4 regions of the Paenibacillus rhizovicinus genome follow, and region 1 is predicted to be linked to each of the others. Evidence: a T-box and tRNA genes for the amino acid it is inferred to sense, from the RefSeq annotation. Region 1 holds a T-box; the other regions hold tRNA genes.

Region 1 (4,190 bases):
CGCGAAGCGCCGGTTACGACGGCGGTTTTGCCTTGCGTTGGCATAGAAGACCTCCTTCATTATTGGCGCATGCGATTGCCATCCATTTATTGTAACATACCGGGACATGCGCGCGGCCAACGTATCCGACTTCCCGCAACTCAGCACGGCAGCGTATGCGGATGCTTAGCTCCGTTGCTGCTTCAGCCGATTCATTTCCTCTTCGATTCGGCTCGTATCGATGCGGTGGAACAACAACGCGAGCTGCTCGATTCGTATTCCGGCCGGGATATAGGCAGGTTCCCAGACCGGCTCTTCCAATGCCAAAAACGTACGTATGCGTTCGCAGGCGAACGGGATGAACGGGTGCAGCAAGCGGGACAAATTAACGATGAGCTGCGTGCAGGCGTGAAGCGTGTCTCCGCATGCGGCTTTATCGATTTTGAACTGTGCCCAAGGCTTCTGTTCGTCGTAATATTTGTTCGCGCGCCGGACCAGATCTAAGATCTGCTCCAAGGCTTCCTTCAATCGGCCCTGTTCGATCAACGCGCCGGAGGATGCGAAGAGCTTCTCGATCGCCTTGCTCCATTCCTCGCTCACAGCGCCTTCCGGTACGATGCCGTCGAATGATTTATCGATGAACGCCAGCGTCCGATTGACGAAATTTCCGAATGCCCCGAGCAGCTCCCCGTTATGACTGTGAATGAATTCCCGCCACGAGAAATCGGTATCCCGCTTCTCGGGTCCGTTCGCGATCAGGAAGTAGCGTATGGAATCCGGCTGATATCGGCTCAGCACGTCCGGTACCCATACGGCCCAGTTGCTGCTGGTCGAGAATTTCTTGCCCTCCAGCGTCATGTATTCGCTCGAGATGATCCGATCCGGCAGATGGAGTCCGCCTGCTCCCAGCAGAATCGCCGGCCAAATCAGCGTATGAAACGGGATGTTGTCTTTGCCGTGCACGTAATAAGCCGTAATCTCGTTGCGTCCATCGAGCCAGAACGACTCCCAGCTGCCGCCGGACTCTGCGCTCCACTGCTTGCTCGCCGACAAATAACCGCTGACCGCTTCGATCCAAACATAGATTTTCTTGTCCTCGAATCCTTCCAGCGGCACGTCGACGCCCCAGTCCAAATCCCGGGTAGCGGCCCGGTCTTGGAGACCTTCCTCAAGGTAGCGTTTCGTCAGCTGCACCGCGTTGTCCTTCCAGTCCTGCGCGTGCGCCGCGGCGTAATCGGTCAATGCCGTTTGGAACTTCGACAGTGCCAGATAATAATGCTCGGTCTCCCGCTCTATCGGCGGATTGCCGCAAAGCTTGCATGTTCTGTCGATCAGATCGGACGGATCCAGCAGCGTAGAACAGGATTCGCATTGATCGCCGCGCGCGCGGTTCCCGCAAACCGGACATATCCCTTCCACGTAGCGGTCGGGCAGGAAGCGCCGGTCCGTCTCGCAATACGTTTGGAGCGTCGATCTCGCATACAAACAGCCGTTCGCCAGCAAATCCAGAAACAACTGCCGGACAACGCGATGATGATGAGGCTGATCCGTCCGCGTATAGCAGTCGTACGTAAATCCAAGCCGTTCGAAGCAGTCGGCAAATTCGGCATGATAACGATCCGCGATATCGCCCGGCGCAACGCCCTCTTGCAGCGCTTGAACCGCAACCGGCGTTCCATGGCAGTCGCTTCCCGAGACATACAGCACCTCTTCGCCTTTCAAACGAAAATAACGGGCCAGCACGTCGCCGGGCAGCAAACTCGCCAATCGTCCCAAATGCAGCGAACCGTTCGCATAAGGCCAGGCGCCTCCGATGAAAATGGTCATTTCGGGTTCCTCCTAAAGTTTTGTTTTTCTAGCCGAGTACTTCGGCTAGAAAAACAAAACTACTTCGAAAGCATAAGCTTAAGTTTTGTGTGCGAAGCCTAGCCGAGTACTTCGGCTAGAAAAACAAAACTACTTCGAAAGCATAAGCTCAAGTTTTGTGGGCGAAGCCAAGCCGAGCATTCCGGCACATTAAACAAAACAGCTTCGAAAGCATAAGCTTAAATTTGGTTGTGAAACAGCTAAAACAGAACGCAAAAAAGCTCTCATCCCCAAAGGGACGAGAGCTGTGCTCACGCGGTACCACCCATTTTCGTTCATGCCTCGCGGCACGCCCCTCTTCAGGTACGACGCATTCCAAACCAAACCGAATGCGGGTATACCCTAGCACGGTAACGGGTGCGGGACCCGGCGCAGCCTACGACCGCAAGCGGTTTCGATGCGCAGCTCGGAGACCATATTCCCAAGGTTCGCCTTTACCCCTTCTCAGCTGCCGGGGCTCTCTGTTCCAAAGAACTCGCCTAGGTACTCTTTCTCTTCATCGCTATTTGAATATTCCGATTATTCCAAATCATAGTCAATTCGGTATTCTAAGTCAAGCCTATTTACCCGCCGAATACCATTTCGGCACGATGCGATCAAATCCGTCATGATCGTCGAGTACCCGTTGAATCCGCGCCAGCATGTCATCGATTTCACCAGGCACCACCTGCAGCGTCCAGACGACCGATGAAATCATCGTCATGCCCAAGTACAGCGAATACAGCCGCCAAAATGGTTCATTCGGATCCCCGAGTCCATGATAGCCTTGGATTTGCCCGATCGCGAACGGAACGCTGACCTCGGCGCTGAACATGCCTACTTTCACGAATTCATGGACGGGATCGCCCCAGTCGCAGCGGTTGAAATCGATCACGCCGGACAAGGCGCCATCTTTCACGATCAAGTTCGCGGGATGAAAATCGTCATGCTGAAAACGGTTCGGCCGATCCTCCATCAACCGCAGATGATCGTCGAGAAAAGCGAGCAGCTTCGCTTCTCCGCGAATGGATACGCCGCAGCCGGCATAAGCCGTCCGATATCGGCGATGTTTCGCAAGCATTCTCTCCTGCCAAGAAGCCATCGGCACCGGGCAGCCGATTCGGTTCAGGAGCTGCAGCTCTTCGCCGGCTTGAACGCCGATCGCGAACTGGACTTGCTCGCTCAAACTCGGAAGCGCCTCGGCAGCCTCGTCTCCGTCGATATAAGTGACGATCATATAACCAAGCTCCAGTTCGGGAAGAACGCCGATGGCAATGGGCTTGGAGCATTTCGCGCCGTTCGCCGCAGCAAGCAGCAGATTGTCGTATTCCATCCGTTTCCCTGCTTCTTGGCTGATCGCGTATGTACGAAGAATCGATTGCGGTCGGCCATCGCCGCCGTATACGACGTATTTCACGTCGCTGGAATAGCCTTTATTCAAATGCTCCAGCCGAGAGCTGTCGTTCAAGTTCGATATCCGGCCGCGAAGCAGTTCGGCATCGATCCGCTTGTCGTTCCCCATGTGCAGCACCCCTTCTCGCATCATTATGTTCACCGCTAGTCCAGACACAAACAGACGATTGCGGACTGCAATCGCCCTGCCAATCGCCTGATTATGTTCGATTGCTCCCCGCAGCATGCAGCGCGGCCATGTCCGCGAGCATCGCCGAGCCTATACCGGCTGCGTACCGCGCCAAGTCAACAGCCAGGAAGCCCTCTCCGAGCACGAGGCCGCCGATCGTCGTATGACGGATGTCGTTCAGCCAGTCCGCCTGATAGAGCTGACTGCATTCGATCGCGCAGCAGAATAAGAAGCTGACGGCCCCGGCGAATCGAATACGGCGGCCAGGCCGCAGCAGGCGGCAGCCGCAATATATCATCGCCGCCCACAGCGCATCGCCCGCATGCTCTGCCAGCCAAGGCGGAAGCTGATCGGCGAAACGCCTGGAAGCAAGCCCCAGCACAATCGCGCCTAGCATCGATAGGGCGTACCCTATCCTTCTCCGGGTCTGCGGCATGACCTGCTCACTCCCTCCGCGGCGCCTCCGAAACTAGCGCTCCGCGTACCGCTAGTAAGGCAGATTATCCTTCGGCTGCTCCTTCTCCTTGCTCTTCCCGACGAATTCCAGCACCTCCAGCAAATCCGGCGGCTGCAGCAGCTCCACCGGCGACATGCTGCGGTCGAACTGGAAGAAGTCTCCTTCGATAAGCGCGACATAACGTCCGTTGTAAGTGGCAAAATGAATCGTTTGCCCGAACTCCGCAAGCGGGCCCTTCACCGAAACATCGCCTAATTTAAACGCGACGCTGAGATTCGGCTGCAGCTCCACGAGACGCTCCGCCGCCGCGACGACCCGCTCCTGCGG
Region 2 (4,190 bases), 3.3 Mb from region 1:
TAGGTGGGAGCCTTAGAAATCGGAGCGCCAGCTTCGGTGGAGGCATCGTTGGGATACCACCCTGATCGTATCGGAGTTCTAACCTGGTACCGTAATCCGGTACAGGGACCGTGTCAGGTGGGCAGTTTGACTGGGGCGGTCGCCTCCTAAAATGTAACGGAGGCGCCCAAAGGTTCCCTCAGAATGGTTGGAAATCATTCGTAGCGTGCAAAGGCATAAGGGAGCTTGACTGCGAGACCTACAAGTCGAGCAGGGACGAAAGTCGGGCTTAGTGATCCGGTGGTACCGCATGGAAGGGCCATCGCTCAACGGATAAAAGCTACCCTGGGGATAACAGGCTTATCTCCCCCAAGAGTCCACATCGACGGGGAGGTTTGGCACCTCGATGTCGGCTCATCGCATCCTGGGGCTGAAGTAGGTCCCAAGGGTTGGGCTGTTCGCCCATTAAAGCGGTACGCGAGCTGGGTTCAGAACGTCGTGAGACAGTTCGGTCCCTATCTGTCGTGGGCGCAGGAAATTTGAGAGGAGCTGTCCTTAGTACGAGAGGACCGGGATGGACGCACCGCTGGTGTACCAGTTGTTCCGCCAGGAGCATCGCTGGGTAGCCAAGTGCGGACGGGATAAGCGCTGAAAGCATCTAAGCGTGAAGCCCCCCTCAAGATGAGATTTCCCAGTATGTAAGACCCCTTGAAGACGACGAGGTTGATAGGTTCGAGGTGGAAGCGCAGCAATGCGTGGAGCTGACGAATACTAATCGGTCGAGGGCTTATCCTAACGTCTCTACCCAGAGACAACCAGCTAAATGTTCTGCAAGGATTCGTATCCAGTTTTCAAGGTGTTATCTCTATAACCATTTAAAGAGAATCCCACCTTGCAGTGGGTTTTTTATTGGCCTTTAGCTCAGCTGGTTAGAGCGCACCCCTGATAAGGGTGAGGTCGGTGGTTCGAGTCCACTAAGGCCAACCATATCTTCCTTTACGGGGCCATAGCTCAGCTGGGAGAGCGCCTGCCTTGCAAGCAGGAGGTCAGCGGTTCGATCCCGCTTGGCTCCACCAATACTTGTTTCACCTATTCCCTGATAGCTCAGTTGGTAGAGCACTCGACTGTTAATCGAGTTGTCACAGGTTCGAGTCCTGTTCGGGGAGCCAATATGGAGAAGTACCCAAGTGGCTCAAGGGGACCCTCTGCTAAGGGGTTAGACTGCGTAAGTGGTGCGAGGGTTCGAATCCCTCCTTCTCCGCCAGATTTGTTTCAAGGAATAAGGCCCGTTGGTCAAGTGGTTAAGACACCTCCCTTTCACGGAGGTAACAGGGGTTCGAGTCCCCTACGGGTCACCAATTTACCCCCAAAAGTGAAGTAATGCGCTGCAGGTTAATCCGAGTACTTTTCGGGGACCCCGGGGTTAAACTTTATGGAGGCTTAGCTCAGCTGGGAGAGCATCTGCCTTACAAGCAGAGGGTCGGCGGTTCGATCCCGTCAGCCTCCACCATAAATGCATAGCTAGGCTTGAAATGACGCGGGGTGGAGCAGCCCGGTAGCTCGTCGGGCTCATAACCCGAAGGCCGCAGGTTCAAATCCTGCCCCCGCAACCAATTGAGACAAGTTCGGACAAGTTCCGAAGTGAATGTTTATACGGAGCCGTGGTGTAGTGGCCCAACATGCCTGCCTGTCACGCAGGAGACCGCGGGTTCGAATCCCGTCGGCTCCGCCATTTAATTCACTTGCTCAATAGGCGTTTCAATATGTTTCGCATCATGCCGGTGTAGCTCAGTTGGTAGAGCAACTGACTTGTAATCAGTAGGTCGTGGGTTCGACTCCTATCGCCGGCACCATTTTTTTGTTCGAGTCATTAGCTCAGTTGGTAGAGCACCTGACTTTTAATCAGGGTGTCGTAGGTTCGAATCCTACATGACTCACTTTTCTTGTTTTGCGGTCATGGCGGAATTGGCAGACGCGCTAGATTCAGGTTCTAGTGTCAGCAATGACGTGGAGGTTCGAGTCCTCTTGACCGCACCAATTGCGGAAGTGGCTCAGCGGTAGAGCATCGCCTTGCCAAGGCGAGGGTCGCGGGTTCGATTCCCGTCTTCCGCTCCATATTTTGCGCCCTTAGCTCAGCTGGATAGAGCGTTTGACTACGAATCAAAAGGCCGGGAGTTCGAATCTCTCAGGGCGCGCCATTTTTTAATCAAGCGTTTCATGCGTTAACGGGATGTAGCTCAGCTTGGTAGAGCACCTGGTTTGGGACCAGGGGGTCGCATGTTCAAATCGTGTCATCCCGACCATTTCCTTATCATGCGGGTGTAGTTCAATGGTAGAACTTTAGCCTTCCAAGCTAATAGCGTGGGTTCGATTCCCATCACCCGCTTTCATTTATAAGAAGCCTTTTATCCCGTTGGATAAAAGGCTTTTTGTTGTTTTCGGCTGCTATTGGCGGCTTAAAGCTGAGTGGAGGACGTGCGGTCCGTGAGCGTGTGATGTTGGGGAAGTCGCTGCAATCAGAGGGGGCAAATTATTTCTGACTTGGACGACCCGTCAGTGGACCTGTGAACACTACCATTTATTCACGGCAGATCATCAGTTTATTGCCGTCCGGATCTTTGACTACGAACCAGTGGTCATGCATGATCTCCGTCACCAGCTCGACGCCGAGCTGTTTCATGTAGTCGAGCGACCCTTGCAGGTCGGCGGTCAACAGCATAAATGCCGGCGTCGAGATGGACGGCGCGCCGCCCGGTTCTTCTCCGCCCCACATTGGCATCGTATCCAGGATGAGTCCCGTGCCTTCCATTGGCAGCGGGCACAGGTGGCCGCCGATAATTTCGCAGCTGTTCTCGTCTAAGGCGAGTACCCGACAATACCAGCTGCGGGATTTCTCGATGTCGCGCACGGGGACGAAATAACTGCCGACTTTATTTTTCACGGGACTTACGGGCAAGGCGCCTTCGTTTGTTGCATGCGGTTGATTCACGGACATGCCTCCCTGAATGATTTTGAATGAAGCCGGCACGATTAACGGCCGGTAACTTTCCGGGTCGGGTCGATGCTTCGGCAGTTGGCTCATGACTGACCTCCGTTATCTTTTCTTTGGGTGTTCATGGGTGATGCTCCCTCGATGGCCGGATAGGCAGATAAATGCTCACAATGGTATCCCGTTCAACATCCATGCCAGGCAAGGCGCGATATTCCGCGTACCATTGGCGCCCTTCGTCCAGCCGATAGCTCTCGCTCGCGGCGATCCAGCGATGCATGTTATCGAGCACGCCGGTCAATAAGCCGTAGGTCTTCGTCACGCAGCACGCGTAATCGCCGGCATCGAAGCGCCGCTCCTCGGGTCCGTCCCACGACGCGGTCGGTGCGGTGTTCAAGGCCAACTCCTGCGGGGCCGAGATGAAGCCGTTCTCCCACCAGTAGTCTGCCGCTTCCCGCACGCCGTACGGAAAGGACATGTAATAGCGATCTTCGTTTGCCACCCGTCTCTCCCCGCAATCCGCTCTGCCCGTCGCATGCCAATCCATGAGCCGCTGCTCGGCAAGAGTCTGGGCTTCTTCGCCGTATCCGCGGAAACAATACGCTCGTCTTTCCGATAGCCGAACGATTTCGATCGACTCCCGATGGCGCTTGCGGAGAACGGGAAGGAAGAGATGCATCCGCGTCACTTTTCCGTTGTAGGCAATGAACTCCTCGATATACGGAGGACGGCCAAGTTCGAAACTGCTCTTCGGCAGCCATTCGGATACGAGCCGATTCCAGCCATCCTGAACGGTTTCGGGGGAGGCTGCGGCGATCTTCCTAACAGCATACAGACCTCCAGGGAACGGTTCTTCTTCAAAGTCGCCGTCAGGGAGGCTTGGCTCATTCGTCAGCACCAGCACCCGGTACCCATATCGGGGATGGCCGTCCACGTTCGGCAGGTCCACGTTATAGCCGAAAATCCGCGTCTTGCGCTTCACGGCCGAGCCGTTAACCGCCAGCTTCTCGTAAACGATGCGAAACGCTTCGTTCTCCATGCCGGCTTCCTGTTCCGAAATATGCAGATAGGCTGCCATCGTACCCGGCTGGAACCGGATGACTTTGATATCGGGGAATCGTTCCGATTGCTCCTTATCCTCCATGTAGGCGAACTGCTCGCCGAGGCGGATCGGTTCGAAGCTGTAATGGATGCCGGCGGAACGGTAGGCGGCCGGCGTCAA
Region 3 (4,190 bases), 3.0 Mb from region 1:
CCTCGGTAGGGTGAATAGCCCGAGGGGGCCGCAGTGAAAAGGCCCAAGCGACTGTTTAGCAAAAACACAGGTCTGTGCGAAGCCGTAAGGCGAAGTATACGGGCTGACGCCTGCCCGGTGCTGGAAGGTTAAGGGGAGTGGTTAGCCGCAAGGCGAAGCTATGAACCGAAGCCCCAGTAAACGGCGGCCGTAACTATAACGGTCCTAAGGTAGCGAAATTCCTTGTCAGGTAAATTCTGACCCGCACGAATGGCGTAACGACTTGGGCGCTGTCTCAACGAGAGATCCGGTGAAATTTTAATACCTGTGAAGATGCAGGTTACCCGCGACAAGACGGAAAGACCCCATGGAGCTTTACTGCAGCTTGATATTGGACTTTGGTACGATCTGTACAGGATAGGTGGGAGCCTTAGAAATCGGAGCGCCAGCTTCGATGGAGGCATCGTTGGGATACCACCCTGATCGTATCGGAGTTCTAACCTGGTACCGTAATCCGGTACAGGGACCGTGTCAGGTGGGCAGTTTGACTGGGGCGGTCGCCTCCTAAAATGTAACGGAGGCGCCCAAAGGTTCCCTCAGAATGGTTGGAAATCATTCGTAGCGTGCAAAGGCATAAGGGAGCTTGACTGCGAGACCTACAAGTCGAGCAGGGACGAAAGTCGGGCTTAGTGATCCGGTGGTACCGCATGGAAGGGCCATCGCTCAACGGATAAAAGCTACCCTGGGGATAACAGGCTTATCTCCCCCAAGAGTCCACATCGACGGGGAGGTTTGGCACCTCGATGTCGGCTCATCGCATCCTGGGGCTGAAGTAGGTCCCAAGGGTTGGGCTGTTCGCCCATTAAAGCGGTACGCGAGCTGGGTTCAGAACGTCGTGAGACAGTTCGGTCCCTATCTGTCGTGGGCGTAGGAAATTTGAGAGGAGCTGTCCTTAGTACGAGAGGACCGGGATGGACGCACCGCTGGTGTACCAGTTGTTCCGCCAGGAGCATCGCTGGGTAGCCAAGTGCGGACGGGATAAGCGCTGAAAGCATCTAAGCGTGAAGCCCCCCTCAAGATGAGATTTCCCAGTATGTAAGACCCCTTGAAGACGACGAGGTTGATAGGTTCGAGGTGGAAGCGCAGCAATGCGTGGAGCTGACGAATACTAATCGGTCGAGGGCTTATCCAAGAACATGCTCTTTAGCTAAGCTAAGCAAGAAACCTTCGCAAAAGTTCGTATCCAGTTTTCAGGGTGTAAGTTGCCCGAATAACATACTGTTCCCTGATAGCTCAGTTGGTAGAGCACTCGACTGTTAATCGAGTTGTCACAGGTTCGAGTCCTGTTCGGGGAGCCATTTCTGGAGAGCTGTCCGAGTGGTCGAAGGAGCACGATTGGAAATCGTGTAGGCGCTAACCGCGTCTCGAGGGTTCGAATCCCTCGCTCTCCGCCAGATACGGCCCGTTGGTCAAGTGGTTAAGACACCTCCCTTTCACGGAGGTAACAGGGGTTCGAGTCCCCTACGGGTCACCAATTTCTCTAAAAATTCTTCAAAAAATGACTTGCAATGAGCATAGTAAATGAGTTATAGTATTACTTGTCGCTCAAACATGGAGGCTTAGCTCAGCTGGGAGAGCATCTGCCTTACAAGCAGAGGGTCGGCGGTTCGATCCCGTCAGCCTCCACCATAATTGCATAGCAATGATTTCTAATGACGCGGGGTGGAGCAGCCCGGTAGCTCGTCGGGCTCATAACCCGAAGGCCGCAGGTTCAAATCCTGCCCCCGCAACCAATTATCTTCGGTGTCTTACCGAGAATTATAATGTGGAGCCGTGGTGTAGTGGCCCAACATGCCTGCCTGTCACGCAGGAGACCGCGGGTTCGAATCCCGTCGGCTCCGCCATTATAACCAAGTAAGGCTCGGTAGCTCAGTTGGTAGAGCAGAGGACTGAAAATCCTCGTGTCGGCGGTTCGATTCCGTCCCGAGCCACCATTTAAGACAAGCAATAAGTTAATATGCCGGTGTAGCTCAGTTGGTAGAGCAACTGACTTGTAATCAGTAGGTCGTGGGTTCGACTCCTATCGCCGGCACCATTTTCATGGAGGATTAGCGAAGTGGCCAAACGCGGGAGACTGTAAATCTCTTCCTCACGGTTCGGTGGTTCGAATCCATCATCCTCCACCACTTTTTTATAGGGGCATAGTTTAAGGGTAGAACAGCGGTCTCCAAAACCGTTAGTGTGGGTTCAATTCCTGCTGCCCCTGCCAATTTCAAATAGTTATATATGGCGATCGTGGCGAAGTGGTTAACGCACCGGTTTGTGGATCCGGCATTCGTGGGTTCAATTCCCATCGGTCGCCCCATTTTAACTATAAGTATGAAATTAAATGTTGGGGATTAGCCAAGCGGTAAGGCAACGGACTTTGACTCCGTCATTCCCTAGGTTCGAATCCTAGATCCCCAGCCATTTACGCGGAAGTGGCTCAGCGGTAGAGCATCGCCTTGCCAAGGCGAGGGTCGCGGGTTCGATTCCCGTCTTCCGCTCCATTCTTCATCTGGCGCCATAGCCAAGTGGTAAGGCAGAGCTCTGCAAAAGCTTTACCCCCAGTTCGAGTCTGGGTGGCGCCTCCACAACTTCATTAATTTGTGCCCTTAGCTCAGCTGGATAGAGCGTTTGACTACGAATCAAAAGGTCAGGAGTTCGAATCTCTTAGGGCACGCCAACAAAAAATGCCGGCGTGGCGGAATGGCAGACGCGCGCGACTCAAAATCGTGAGGGAAACCGTGGAGGTTCGAGTCCTCTCGCCGGCACCACTTTTACAATGAATAACGAAAACATAGACGCTGATTGGACATAGTCCAGTCGGCGTTTTTTCGTTTATAGTGTTGTTCAACTTCTCGGCGCTTTGTACATATACATCTGTAAACGATGTTGAGGAGAGGATGCCGATGACCGACTTCGAAGAAAGACTGATTGCCGTATTGAAAGACATCAAAAGCGAATTAAGTATGGTGAGTAAGCGGTTGGACTCCATTTCCGATCATATCGATGATTCGAGAAGAAGCTTGGATGTATTGAATGAGTTAGTACAGGTAATTGCTTATTCGGATTGACGTGCTGAAGTACGTGGATTAGGAAAATCGCTTATTCAAGCCTGTTGGATCACTGATCTTGCAGGCTTTTTGTCATCTCTACTTATATCTTCATCAGAACTACACCGGAGAAGCGGATAATGTGATAGGCTGCGTATGAAAGCGGCAGTTCAGTCTGAGGGTCTGTAGAGTCCCCGCCTGAGGTCTAGGGTGAAATACCGTCGCGGGTCCGTTTTGAAGAATGCGAAAACAACCTACAATAAGGACATAAGCAAGAAACGAAACATCAGCAACGCAAAGCACGTAATGAGCTAGTAAGATTGATCGAATTGAGAGGCGGTGACATAACATGAACGGAAAAAATGCACTTGGCGCGGTTTTGGTTGTTTTTGGCGGATTGATGGTGATGAAGTTTCTTGGCATTCACCTCGGTTGGATCGTTGGACTTCTGATGCCTTTCATCCTGATTGGTCTTGGCGTTGTCGGGGTTAGAAACGACAGCAAAGTAATCGGCTCGATCCTGATCGTCGTAGGCGGCTTGATGCTTCTCCCGAAACTCTTCGGCTTGTTCTCGCTTCTGCTTGCGATCGTATTGATCGTATGGGGCGTGGCGATGTTTAAAGGAAAGCGAATTTAATCTATCACCTGGTTTGAATCGCAGTAATGACGGTAAAAGACATTTCGGATAAGCCGCAATAATCGTTAACGTTCGGAACGAAGGAGGATCAAGCAATGAGCATTTTGCGAAGAGTGAGGGACATGACGGCTGCGACGTTGAACGAGCGGCTGGAGAAGGCCGAGGATCCCGTTAAGCTGATCGATCAGTTTCTATGGTCGACGCGGGAGGAAATCATTCAGGCCGAGAAATTGTATCAACAGTGCGCAGGACACGGCAACCATTTGAAAACGCAATGGCTGCAAGCGGAGCAATTGAAAGAAAAACGCGAACAGCAAGCCATCATCGCGTTGAAAGCAGGCGAAGAGCATGTTGCCCGCATCGCTCTGATGGAGAAAGCGTCAAGCGAAGAGCGCGCCGCTCAGTACCGCGAGTTGTATGAACAAGCCGCTCAAAGCATCAGAGAGCTGGAAGAACAGCTTCGCGAGCTTCGCAGCGAG
Region 4 (4,190 bases), 2.5 Mb from region 1:
CAAGTGAGAATCTTGTCCGCCGTAAGACTAAGGATTCCTGAGGAAGGCTCGTCCGCTCAGGGTAAGTCGGGACCTAAGGCGAGGCCGAAAGGCGTAGTCGAAGGACAACAGGTTGATATTCCTGTACCACCGTAAGCCGTTACGAGCAATGGGGTGACGCAGAAGGATAGTGACGCGGACTGATGGATGTCCGTCCAAGCAGTGAGGCTGATGTGTAGGCAAATCCGCACATCGATAAGGCTGGGCTGTGATGGGGAGCGAAAATTGCAGTAGCGAAGGTCATGAGTTCAGGCTGCCAAGAAAAGCCTCTAGCCAGGTGAAGGTGCCCGTACCGCAAACCGACACAGGTAGTCGAGCAGAGTATGCTAAGGCGCTCGGAAGAACTCTCGTTAAGGAACTCGGCAAAATGACCCCGTAACTTCGGGAGAAGGGGTGCCTCGGTAGGGTGAATAGCCCGAGGGGGCCGCAGTGAAAAGGCCCAAGCGACTGTTTAGCAAAAACACAGGTCTGTGCGAAGCCGTAAGGCGAAGTATACGGGCTGACGCCTGCCCGGTGCTGGAAGGTTAAGGGGAGTGGTTAGCCGCAAGGCGAAGCTATGAACCGAAGCCCCAGTAAACGGCGGCCGTAACTATAACGGTCCTAAGGTAGCGAAATTCCTTGTCAGGTAAATTCTGACCCGCACGAATGGCGTAACGACTTGGGCGCTGTCTCAACGAGAGATCCGGTGAAATTTTAATACCTGTGAAGATGCAGGTTACCCGCGACAAGACGGAAAGACCCCATGGAGCTTTACTGCAGCTTGATATTGGACTTTGGTACGATCTGTACAGGATAGGTGGGAGCCTTAGAAATCGGAGCGCCAGCTTCGATGGAGGCATCGTTGGGATACCACCCTGATCGTATCGGAGTTCTAACCTGGTACCGTAATCCGGTACAGGGACCGTGTCAGGTGGGCAGTTTGACTGGGGCGGTCGCCTCCTAAAATGTAACGGAGGCGCCCAAAGGTTCCCTCAGAATGGTTGGAAATCATTCGTAGCGTGCAAAGGCATAAGGGAGCTTGACTGCGAGACCTACAAGTCGAGCAGGGACGAAAGTCGGGCTTAGTGATCCGGTGGTACCGCATGGAAGGGCCATCGCTCAACGGATAAAAGCTACCCTGGGGATAACAGGCTTATCTCCCCCAAGAGTCCACATCGACGGGGAGGTTTGGCACCTCGATGTCGGCTCATCGCATCCTGGGGCTGAAGTAGGTCCCAAGGGTTGGGCTGTTCGCCCATTAAAGCGGTACGCGAGCTGGGTTCAGAACGTCGTGAGACAGTTCGGTCCCTATCTGTCGTGGGCGTAGGAAATTTGAGAGGAGCTGTCCTTAGTACGAGAGGACCGGGATGGACGCACCGCTGGTGTACCAGTTGTTCCGCCAGGAGCATCGCTGGGTAGCCAAGTGCGGACGGGATAAGCGCTGAAAGCATCTAAGCGTGAAGCCCCCCTCAAGATGAGATTTCCCAGTATGTAAGACCCCTTGAAGACGACGAGGTTGATAGGTTCGAGGTGGAAGCGCAGCAATGCGTGGAGCTGACGAATACTAATCGGTCGAGGGCTTATCCTAACGTCTCTACCCAGAGACAACCAGCTAAATGTTCTGCAATGATTTCGTATCCAGTTTTCAAGGTGTTATCTCTATGACCATTTAAAGAGTATCCCACCTTGCAGTGGGTTTTTTATTGGCCTTTAGCTCAGCTGGTTAGAGCGCACCCCTGATAAGGGTGAGGTCGGTGGTTCGAGTCCACTAAGGCCAACCATATCTTCCTTTACGGGGCCATAGCTCAGCTGGGAGAGCGCCTGCCTTGCAAGCAGGAGGTCAGCGGTTCGATCCCGCTTGGCTCCACCAATACTTGTTTCACCTATTCCCTGATAGCTCAGTTGGTAGAGCACTCGACTGTTAATCGAGTTGTCACAGGTTCGAGTCCTGTTCGGGGAGCCATTTCTGGAGAGCTGTCCGAGTGGTCGAAGGAGCACGATTGGAAATCGTGTAGGCGCTAACCGCGTCTCGAGGGTTCGAATCCCTCGCTCTCCGCCAGAACTCTTCTTATTCTTGTTCAAGGCCCGTTGGTCAAGTGGTTAAGACACCTCCCTTTCACGGAGGTAACAGGGGTTCGAGTCCCCTACGGGTCACCAATTTACCCCCAAAAGTGAAGTAATGCGCTGCAGGTTAATCCGAGTACTTTTCGGGGAACCCGGGGTTAAACATTATGGAGGCTTAGCTCAGCTGGGAGAGCATCTGCCTTACAAGCAGAGGGTCGGCGGTTCGATCCCGTCAGCCTCCACCATAAATGCATAGCAAGGCTTGAAATGACGCGGGGTGGAGCAGCCCGGTAGCTCGTCGGGCTCATAACCCGAAGGCCGCAGGTTCAAATCCTGCCCCCGCAACCAATTTACTTTCGGTGTCTTACCGAGAAATTATAATGTGGAGCCGTGGTGTAGTGGCCCAACATGCCTGCCTGTCACGCAGGAGACCGCGGGTTCGAATCCCGTCGGCTCCGCCATTATAACCAAGTAAGGCTCGGTAGCTCAGTCGGTAGAGCAGAGGACTGAAAATCCTCGTGTCGGCGGTTCGATTCCGTCCCGAGCCACCATTTAAGACAAGCAACAACATATGCCGGTGTAGCTCAGTTGGTAGAGCAACTGACTTGTAATCAGTAGGTCGTGGGTTCGACTCCTATCGCCGGCACCATTTTCATGGAGGATTAGCGAAGTGGCCAAACGCGGGAGACTGTAAATCTCTTCCTCACGGTTCGGTGGTTCGAATCCATCATCCTCCACCATTTTTATTGGGGATTAGCCAAGCGGTAAGGCAACGGACTTTGACTCCGTCATTCCCTAGGTTCGAATCCTAGATCCCCAGCCATTTTAGTTTGAGTCATTAGCTCAGTTGGTAGAGCACCTGACTTTTAATCAGGGTGTCGTAGGTTCGAATCCTACATGACTCACTTTTCCTTGTTTTATGCGGTTGTGGTGGAATTGGCAGACACGCTATCTTGAGGGGGTAGTGCCCACTGGGCGTATGGGTTCGAGTCCCATCAACCGCACCATTACATATTTGCGGTCATGGCGGAATTGGCAGACGCGCTAGATTCAGGTTCTAGTGTCAGCAATGACGTGGAGGTTCGAGTCCTCTTGACCGCACCAATTGCGGAAGTGGCTCAGCGGTAGAGCATCGCCTTGCCAAGGCGAGGGTCGCGGGTTCGATTCCCGTCTTCCGCTCCATTTTTGTATGGCGCCATAGCCAAGTGGTAAGGCAAAGCTCTGCAAAAGCTTCACCCCCAGTTCGAATCTGGGTGGCGCCTTGGCTGTTTCGTTTTGAATTTGCTTTTGTTCACGGGATGTAGCTCAGCTTGGTAGAGCACCTGGTTTGGGACCAGGGGGTCGCATGTTCAAATCGTGTCATCCCGACCATATCTGCTTGATTGCGGGTGTAGTTCAATGGCAGAACTTCAGCTTCCCAAGCTGATGGCGTGGGTTCGATTCCCATCACCCGCTTACCTTAATGATAAGAGGCCTTGTATCCTAACGGATAAAGGCCTCTTTTTTGGCTGCTAACGGGTTCGATGGGACTAGTCGCGTATCTCTACGATAAGTTCGATTTCTACGGGCGTGTGAAAGGGCAGCTCGCTCGTACCGATCGCGGATCGCGCGTGCCGGCCGTTCTCGCCGAAGACGTCGATTAGGAAATCGGAAGCGCCGTTGACGACGTAAGGCTGATCGGCGAACCCCGGGGCGCTGTTGACGAAGGCGAGCATTTTGACGATTTTGACGACACGATCGAGATCGCCGAGATGATGTTTCATGACGGCGAGGCAGTTAATGATGACTTGACGCGCCGCTTGCTGCCCTTGTTCAATGGTGAGCTCGCTGCCAAGCTTGCCCTCAAACATCAACACGCCGTCAATGCGGCAGTCCTGACCGGAGAGATAGAGCAGGTTGCCGGTTTGGTTTGCGGGGATGTAGCTGAATTTGGGCTTGCCGACGGCAGGAAGCTCGATGCCGAGTTCTTTCAATCGGTTCTCGATAACGGACATGGTTTCGTTCTCCTCCCAATCCAAGCTGATAAACGAGCTAGCATGGCTATTCAAGCATTCCGCGGGCCAAGATCGGCCGCTCATCGAATCGGCCGGCTTCGGCCCAGTATAGTT

The links. The T-box of region 1 lies ahead of metG (methionine--tRNA ligase). A T-box ahead of a tRNA ligase gene usually reads a tRNA of that ligase, here a tRNA-Met.
Region 2: it encodes a tRNA-Met, which carries the amino acid that the T-box ahead of metG (methionine--tRNA ligase) is inferred to sense. The anticodon was not compared.
Region 3: it encodes a tRNA-Met, which carries the amino acid that the T-box ahead of metG (methionine--tRNA ligase) is inferred to sense. The anticodon was not compared.
Region 4: it encodes a tRNA-Met, which carries the amino acid that the T-box ahead of metG (methionine--tRNA ligase) is inferred to sense. The anticodon was not compared.

The regions. Positions count from the first base shown of each region.
Region 1 is NZ_CP048286.1:751,610-755,799, forward strand. Features, by position in the region: gene GZH47_RS03365 (SDR family NAD(P)-dependent oxidoreductase) at 1-44, opposite strand, end outside; gene metG (methionine--tRNA ligase) at 166-1,806, opposite strand; T-box leader at 2,077-2,354, opposite strand; gene GZH47_RS03375 (aminoglycoside phosphotransferase family protein) at 2,405-3,346, opposite strand; gene GZH47_RS03380 (ribosomal maturation YjgA family protein) at 3,438-3,803, opposite strand; gene GZH47_RS03385 (DUF3900 domain-containing protein) at 3,894-4,190, opposite strand, start outside.
Region 2 is NZ_CP048286.1:4,535,216-4,539,405, forward strand. Features, by position in the region: rRNA gene GZH47_RS20300 (23S ribosomal RNA) at 1-774, shown strand, start outside; tRNA gene GZH47_RS20305 (tRNA-Ile) at 890-966, shown strand; tRNA gene GZH47_RS20310 (tRNA-Ala) at 980-1,055, shown strand; tRNA gene GZH47_RS20315 (tRNA-Asn) at 1,073-1,148, shown strand; tRNA gene GZH47_RS20320 (tRNA-Ser) at 1,153-1,243, shown strand; tRNA gene GZH47_RS20325 (tRNA-Glu) at 1,263-1,337, shown strand; tRNA gene GZH47_RS20330 (tRNA-Val) at 1,414-1,489, shown strand; tRNA gene GZH47_RS20335 (tRNA-Met) at 1,516-1,592, shown strand; tRNA gene GZH47_RS20340 (tRNA-Asp) at 1,635-1,711, shown strand; tRNA gene GZH47_RS20345 (tRNA-Thr) at 1,757-1,832, shown strand; tRNA gene GZH47_RS20350 (tRNA-Lys) at 1,844-1,916, shown strand; tRNA gene GZH47_RS20355 (tRNA-Leu) at 1,930-2,016, shown strand; tRNA gene GZH47_RS20360 (tRNA-Gly) at 2,020-2,094, shown strand; tRNA gene GZH47_RS20365 (tRNA-Arg) at 2,101-2,177, shown strand; tRNA gene GZH47_RS20370 (tRNA-Pro) at 2,206-2,282, shown strand; tRNA gene GZH47_RS20375 (tRNA-Gly) at 2,295-2,365, shown strand; gene GZH47_RS20380 (VOC family protein) at 2,558-3,061, opposite strand; gene GZH47_RS20385 (helix-turn-helix domain-containing protein) at 3,093-4,190, opposite strand, start outside.
Region 3 is NZ_CP048286.1:4,809,066-4,813,255, forward strand. Features, by position in the region: rRNA gene GZH47_RS21590 (23S ribosomal RNA) at 1-1,171, shown strand, start outside; tRNA gene GZH47_RS21595 (tRNA-Asn) at 1,262-1,337, shown strand; tRNA gene GZH47_RS21600 (tRNA-Ser) at 1,343-1,433, shown strand; tRNA gene GZH47_RS21605 (tRNA-Glu) at 1,439-1,513, shown strand; tRNA gene GZH47_RS21610 (tRNA-Val) at 1,593-1,668, shown strand; tRNA gene GZH47_RS21615 (tRNA-Met) at 1,696-1,772, shown strand; tRNA gene GZH47_RS21620 (tRNA-Asp) at 1,807-1,883, shown strand; tRNA gene GZH47_RS21625 (tRNA-Phe) at 1,898-1,973, shown strand; tRNA gene GZH47_RS21630 (tRNA-Thr) at 1,999-2,074, shown strand; tRNA gene GZH47_RS21635 (tRNA-Tyr) at 2,082-2,165, shown strand; tRNA gene GZH47_RS21640 (tRNA-Trp) at 2,175-2,248, shown strand; tRNA gene GZH47_RS21645 (tRNA-His) at 2,269-2,344, shown strand; tRNA gene GZH47_RS21650 (tRNA-Gln) at 2,373-2,448, shown strand; tRNA gene GZH47_RS21655 (tRNA-Gly) at 2,454-2,528, shown strand; tRNA gene GZH47_RS21660 (tRNA-Cys) at 2,539-2,612, shown strand; tRNA gene GZH47_RS21665 (tRNA-Arg) at 2,628-2,704, shown strand; tRNA gene GZH47_RS21670 (tRNA-Leu) at 2,714-2,795, shown strand; gene GZH47_RS21675 (hypothetical protein) at 2,931-3,095, shown strand; gene GZH47_RS21680 (LiaF transmembrane domain-containing protein) at 3,424-3,711, shown strand; gene GZH47_RS21685 (PspA/IM30 family protein) at 3,807-4,190, shown strand, end outside.
Region 4 is NZ_CP048286.1:3,245,727-3,249,916, reverse strand. Features, by position in the region: rRNA gene GZH47_RS14500 (23S ribosomal RNA) at 1-1,606, shown strand, start outside; tRNA gene GZH47_RS14495 (tRNA-Ile) at 1,723-1,799, shown strand; tRNA gene GZH47_RS14490 (tRNA-Ala) at 1,813-1,888, shown strand; tRNA gene GZH47_RS14485 (tRNA-Asn) at 1,906-1,981, shown strand; tRNA gene GZH47_RS14480 (tRNA-Ser) at 1,987-2,077, shown strand; tRNA gene GZH47_RS14475 (tRNA-Glu) at 2,101-2,175, shown strand; tRNA gene GZH47_RS14470 (tRNA-Val) at 2,252-2,327, shown strand; tRNA gene GZH47_RS14465 (tRNA-Met) at 2,354-2,430, shown strand; tRNA gene GZH47_RS14460 (tRNA-Asp) at 2,467-2,543, shown strand; tRNA gene GZH47_RS14455 (tRNA-Phe) at 2,558-2,633, shown strand; tRNA gene GZH47_RS14450 (tRNA-Thr) at 2,656-2,731, shown strand; tRNA gene GZH47_RS14445 (tRNA-Tyr) at 2,739-2,822, shown strand; tRNA gene GZH47_RS14440 (tRNA-Gln) at 2,830-2,905, shown strand; tRNA gene GZH47_RS14435 (tRNA-Lys) at 2,915-2,987, shown strand; tRNA gene GZH47_RS14430 (tRNA-Leu) at 3,004-3,089, shown strand; tRNA gene GZH47_RS14425 (tRNA-Leu) at 3,100-3,186, shown strand; tRNA gene GZH47_RS14420 (tRNA-Gly) at 3,190-3,264, shown strand; tRNA gene GZH47_RS14415 (tRNA-Cys) at 3,274-3,344, shown strand; tRNA gene GZH47_RS14410 (tRNA-Pro) at 3,377-3,453, shown strand; tRNA gene GZH47_RS14405 (tRNA-Gly) at 3,467-3,537, shown strand; gene GZH47_RS14400 (RidA family protein) at 3,612-4,076, opposite strand; gene GZH47_RS14395 (alanine racemase) at 4,123-4,190, opposite strand, start outside.